DNA from 2 places in the Brevibacillus sp. AY1 genome. Region 1 is predicted to be linked to the other one. Evidence: riboswitches for the same ligand, from Rfam matches in the RefSeq annotation. Region 1 holds a riboswitch; the other holds the start of a gene.
What was found. A riboswitch is a leader RNA that binds a small molecule or an ion and turns the genes downstream of it on or off. The one in region 1 is predicted to bind cyclic di-AMP.
Positions count from the first base shown of each region.

Region 1 (3,125 bases):
AATATTTGTCTCTGAAGTTAAAGTGAGACAGCAAAGAAGCAAAAAAATAACTATGTAGTTATTATTCATAATGAATTTATAAAAGGTGAGCAAAGGGAAATTTTAGCGAGAAATTTTGGATCTTCTTCTGCACTAATGAAATTTCTCTTCTCAATTATTCCTGAATACTTTATTAAACAAAAAGTCATTAACGAAACATACAATGCTATTCAAAAGTTAATTTCAAAGGGATAAAATTATTTTGCTTGAAAAACAAGGAATTCATAATTCCAAATTTAAGATGTAAGTAGAAACAATAATTTACTACAGAAAGGATGATATTTATGGACAATTATACAGGACGAGTACTTCTGGAAGATAATCTGGTTTATTCCTTCTTTGGTGATTATAATATAGTAATTGCTAAGGAACAGATTTACAGTTGGATGGGAAACAACCCATCTGATTCTTTATACTATGTGCTAATTGAAAAAGATTTAGCTCCTAACACACAGCAGGTAATGCATCTAAAAGTATTTACAACTATAGGTTTAACCTTAAAGTATTTATCAGCCATGTTACCAGAATATATTTATGATTTGGCTCTCATAGATAGAATCAAGGAGAATACAAATCAATTAGCATTTAAAGAAAAAAGTAAGGATTAGACCTTACTTTTTTCACTTTATTGAAAGGTGTGAAGTTGGTCGTGTTTTAATTCGCACTCTTATTTTACCCCTAAGGCTGTTTGACCTTCCTTCACTTTTATATAAAAAAATAGTAGCACAAACCACAGCTTTGATCTGTACTACTAATGTTAGTATGTTCTTGTTGAATTTTTCAGTACTAAATTAGTTAAGACTTATAACTTTTCTAATTTTTTCAATAGAGTTTGTTCTAAATCTTTATCCAAAATAAAAACCTCGATTCTTTCTCCAGTTTTGGTACTTATATCAGAGTGGGAGGAAAGAACCTTACATCCAGTATATTCTTCAACAATTTTTTCATGTTCCTCACTATAAAGCTCACGAAGTAATGTTCTCATTTGTTTAACAAGTTTTCTACCAGTTTTATTGCGGATAAGGTGTTTTTCTTCGACTGTAAGAACTCCTTTAAAACGCGTGATTAACATGTCATTAATAATATATGTTTTAGCTTCTTGAGGTCCTTTTCCGATTAAATCACGTTGAAACTTTATAAATGCTGAATTAATATCAGCTTCTAGATTCTTTTTTAAATTAAACATAAAGCCTCCATTGTAGATGTAAGATTTAAATGCTCAATATTAAATCCAAAGTTACCTTTAATAGGGCCTAAATTCATCAAAAAGAAGCTGTTAAAGTGGTCATTTTAAACAAGTATTTTTCTACAAAAAACATGGAAAATGGCCTTTCTCCAACAACGCTTACGGGGTTAGCTGTCGGATTCGGATGATTAGAGTCACCCTACCTTGTGAAAGGATTCACCCCAAGTATAATAGTTAAAGTGGTTCCCCCGCTTCAAATATGAATTCAGCGGTATTTTCTATGAATTAATAAAGTTTTAAATAATAACTAGAAAAATAAATTCACCTACTCTCTCCAACAACGCTTACGGGGTTAGCTGTCGGATTTGGGTGGTTAGAGTCACCCTACCTTGTAAAAGGATTCACCCCAAGTACAATAGTTAAAGTGGTTCCCCCGCTTCAAAATCGAATTAAGCGCTTGAGGTTAAAATCGAATATATCATACTACTAGAAAAAATCGTTGTAAAGGGTATCTGTTTGATCAAAAATTTCTATGCACTATGTATTTAAGAGAAATAATGTTAAATAAACTACTTAAAATGAGAAATATAAAATTTTAATTATTATAAATAGTTCTTAATTACTATTTACAATATTTGAAGTTTAAATTAAGATTTCAAACATAAACCAATTGTATATCGGCTTAATCCTGAGAACTCAGGAACGGAGGAACCAATCTTTTGGGGTTAATTCTACAATTGTAGAAGGGATGAGAAACTCTTTCGCCATCCTACCCGTCAGCTAACTTCGTCGGCTAAAGCGAAGGAGGTCACAAAGACCACCTTATTTCAAGGGGCTATTTTTGTATGGGTTCATGCAAAAAAGCAGCTTGATTGATACGTAGGTCTTTTTTATTATGCCTATAATTGAAAAAGTTTCGTGGAAGACAGAACGCAGAGAGGGCTTTAAGGCTTGCTAGGCGCTAAGTAGACCAATGAATACTTTTTCTCCATTCAAATGTTTTGCTGTTGCAAATCATTCATTCATCAAAATATGTGAATTTATTTTCACTATTGTGATTTGGATGTTTTTTGTACGGTTACATGACGGAGAAAGAGTAATCATTGGTCTTTTTTGTTTTACTTGCATTCAAGGAAATAGCAATCTTTATCGGCGAGCCAGTTCTATCTATTAAGGAGGAAATAAAAATGGAGAAAAAGTTAATTGTATGTAGTGAAAGCTTATACACGCCAATCGTTTCACTGATCGAGCATGAGGATTCAATGGTAGTTAAGTCATTTAACCAATCTTTTTTAACACAAATACAAAACAGAAAAACAAACATTGTAAACTTAGCAGATTTGATTGATCAATTCATGCAATATGAGGAAGTTTATATCATCGCAGATTCTTTAAATGAAGGGTTTGAATTAACCTTATTCTTTTCTGAAATAAGAACCAGAATGATTATTGTTGTCACTCATAACAGCAGATATATTCCAATTTATAAAATACTAGGAGCAAAAATTGTCATGATTACTAAACCTGGTGAGGATTCTTACCGTTGGTTGCACCGTGTTGTTTAAATTTAAGGAGGTGATTTTCAAGAATCAGATTTAGAATAACCACACTACTAATATGTCATTTAAGAAAGGGAGATTTATATGGATTTAATATCTATTGGCTTAATTATTTTATCATTTGGATTGTTTTTTGGATTTGCTAAATTTTGTAACGAAGTAATTGAAGAGAAAGGAGAAGAGTAATGATCATTTTACTAATCCTTTCGATTGGAATTGCTATTTATTTAACTGATGCACTTATTCATCCTGAAAGATATTAAATTTCATTTTACATGGAGGAAAAGAAATGGATTTTTTACAAATAGCATTGGTTTTGATTCTTGCACTAATTATTGCCA
Region 1 is NZ_JAFLPN010000057.1:7,105-10,229, forward strand. It holds gene JZI27_RS23195 (hypothetical protein) at 324-647, shown strand; gene JZI27_RS23200 (Na-translocating system protein MpsC family protein) at 842-1,225, opposite strand; cyclic di-AMP (ydaO/yuaA leader) riboswitch at 1,367-1,506, opposite strand; cyclic di-AMP (ydaO/yuaA leader) riboswitch at 1,552-1,691, opposite strand; cyclic di-AMP (ydaO/yuaA leader) riboswitch at 1,895-2,035, shown strand; gene JZI27_RS23205 (hypothetical protein) at 2,413-2,790, shown strand; gene JZI27_RS25135 (potassium-transporting ATPase subunit F) at 2,970-3,047, shown strand; gene kdpA (potassium-transporting ATPase subunit KdpA) at 3,074-3,125, shown strand, end outside.

Region 2 (3,125 bases), on a different contig from region 1:
TACAATTACACAATCAAAGTTATTTATCCCTAGCGAAGTAAGTGCCTTTTCTTCAGTAGAATCAGCAACCACTGCATGGGTTACGTAACGTTCCGCATCTTCTACGCTTTCTTCATTTATATCAATTCCTAATACTTCTTGCCCAGCTTCATGTAATCTTCGTGCAATGCTAGTTCCAAATCTTCCTAAACCAATAACAGCATATTGTTTTATCGCCATTTTATATCCCTTCCCTTTATTAATTAACCAATCATTATATTTCCTTTTGGATGATGGAAAGCTTCTTTTTTACGTCGTTTCGAAATAGCAAATCCAAGTGTTAATGGACCTAATCTTCCTACGAACATGGTCAAAATAATAAGAATCCGTCCAATTGGAGATAGCTCTGGTGTTAACCCCATTGAAAGTCCGACAGTACCAAATGCTGAAGTTGCTTCAAACAGGTACATAATAAAATCATGACCTTGTTCAGTAATACTCAGGATAAAGGTGACAATGATCACAATCATAATGCCACACATTGCAACAGTCAGTGCCTTTAGTATACTCGCTAAGACAATACGTCGTTTAAATAAAACCACATCTTCTTTTCCTTTCAGTTGGGATAAGGCAGTTGCCATTAGAACAGCAAAAGTAGTTACCTTAATACCTCCAGCAGTCGATCCTGAACCTCCACCGATAAACATTAGGAAAATCGTTAGAAATAATGTTGCATGAGACAAATCTGCAATTGGTAATGTATTAGATCCAGCCGTTCTTGGCGTTACACTATGGAACAAGGCACCAAGAGCTTTTCCTGTTGAAGACAACGGTCCTAATGTTTTATCATTTCCATACTCAAATAGGAAAATTAAAATGGATGCTCCAACTATAAGCATTAGCGTTGTAGTCAATACAACTTTTGTATGCAGTGAAATTGTACGTGTTTCCCGATATTCATAAAGTTCGTGTATGACAACAAAACCTAAGCCACCCAAAATAATTAGAGAGCAAACAGTTAATACTACGAACGGATCATCAACGTAATCAGTAAGACTTCTAAATTCCCCCATCAAATCAAAGCCTGCATTATTAAAATTTGAAATTGAATGGAAGAAACCAAAATAAATCGCTTTACCCATCGGCATATCAAATGAAAATCTAATAGATAAAATAATCCCACCGATACTTTCCGCTATAACAGTAAAAATTAATATTCTTTTTACTAATTTCACGATATCAGCAGTCGAAGTAGCATTAAAAGCTTCTTTTAGTACAATCCTTTCTTTTAAAGAGATTTTTTTACCTAATAAAGTGAATAAAAAGGTTGCGAACGTCATAAATCCTAAACCACCAATTTGGATAAGTGATAAAATCACTAATTCACCAAACATCGAAAATGTATCACCCGTATCTACAACCACTAGACCTGTAACGCATGTAGCAGAAGTAGCGGTGAATAATGCATCTAAGAATGGAAGTCCTTTACCATCCTCTGTTGCTACGGGTAGAGTTAATAAAAAAGCTCCTATTAGGATTAAACTGGCGAAGCCAATTACAAGTACTTTCGATGGATTAAGACCCTCTTTAAAATTTTTCATAACTCTCTCCTTAGAATTGAGTAAAAAGTATATTTATCTATATACATGTCCAATGATTAAACTAAATATGTTTTTCCCTCGATTCTTCTTCTTATTCTAAAATGAAATTATGAACTTGTTTTTTCAATGTAAAAAGACCGATTTAAACAAGCATTTATTTTGTTTTTAACAACAAAAACAATACTCGAATAAGGCGGTCTCTATTATGACCTCCCTCGCTTTAGCCGACGAAGTTAGCTGACGGGTTAGGATGGCGAAAGAGTATATCATCCTTTCTACAATTGCAGAATTAACCCCAAAAAATTGGGTCCTCCGTTCTCAAAAAAATGAGATTAGGCATTATGTTTTTCTCAATACGGAGTTATTTTACTCCTTCATATTACATTTGTAAACTTATAAAAATAAATGATAAATAGTAATCTCTCGTTTTTACATTATAGTAAATATTAACAATAGACATATATTGATAAATTCAAAACAATAATTTGAACTGCACCCCAATTGTTAAATATACAAATCTAACAATTAGAGTGCAGTTCATGTTGGATCAACGCCCTAATTTAATACATAAAGTACTATCAACCAGTGTCTAAAAGCAGAATTAACCATACATTAAGGGCCCAGTTATTCCAGCCAGAATTATTAAATGTGATACTGAAGCAACTATACAGGTTTTATTGATGCTTTATCTTATTTTACTTAAGATGAAATAGAATAAACCAATGAAAAAACAAACATAAACGGCCAAATTAACCAAGTTCAATAATGGAATAACCCTATACCTCTCATTAGACAATCAATCAACATACACCTTTCCCCTCAAAATATTTTCATGTAGACAACTATGATTCATTCATACTAAAGATTAACTTCACAGTAGTTCTTTTTATCTTCATTAGACTTGTCTATTAACTTTTTATACATATATTCAATTAACTCCCTTCTTCTAATAATTCCGATAAATATCTCAGAATCGTCAATAATCGGAATAAAGTTCTGATCAATTGCTAGATTATATATTTTTTCGATATCGGTACGAATACTGATGGGTTTAACATCTCTTTGTAGCGGTACCTCTTTGAGGGGAATATCCTCGGTTTTGCTAAAATCTAATCCAGAAGTATGTTTTAATTTCCAAAGTAAGTCACCTTCATTTAGCGTACCTACATACTCTCCTACTTTTGTTAGAATCGGTATGGCTGAGTAACGGTGAAATTCCATTTTTTCTAATGCTTGCCTCATCGTAAAATAATCATACACGAATGCCACTTCATGTTTCGGTATGATAAAAAAAGCTACGTTCATCTTTCTCATCCCTTTTAATTAACTAACTAATCTATATTATTTTTACCATCGGTAGTAGGTTTTTGATCAGCTACAACAAGAACATCTAAACGGCGGACTAACCGAAGTAATTTTTCTACAATTGAGCCCTTCAATGTTTCTTTAATTCTAGTTCGCGCAGATTGACCAACAATGACTTGCGTTGCATTTTTCTTATTTAACTGCTCAACCAAAACAGAAACGACCTTTCTTTTATTTGTT
Region 2 is NZ_JAFLPN010000071.1:133-3,257, reverse strand. It holds gene JZI27_RS24180 (potassium channel family protein) at 1-219, opposite strand, end outside; gene JZI27_RS24175 (TrkH family potassium uptake protein) at 243-1,580, opposite strand; cyclic di-AMP (ydaO/yuaA leader) riboswitch at 1,788-1,929, opposite strand; gene JZI27_RS24170 (CBS domain-containing protein) at 2,439-2,885, opposite strand; gene JZI27_RS24165 (adenine nucleotide alpha hydrolase family protein) at 2,912-3,125, opposite strand, start outside.
Region 2: another riboswitch for cyclic di-AMP. It lies ahead of JZI27_RS24175 (TrkH family potassium uptake protein); the one in region 1 lies ahead of JZI27_RS23200 (Na-translocating system protein MpsC family protein).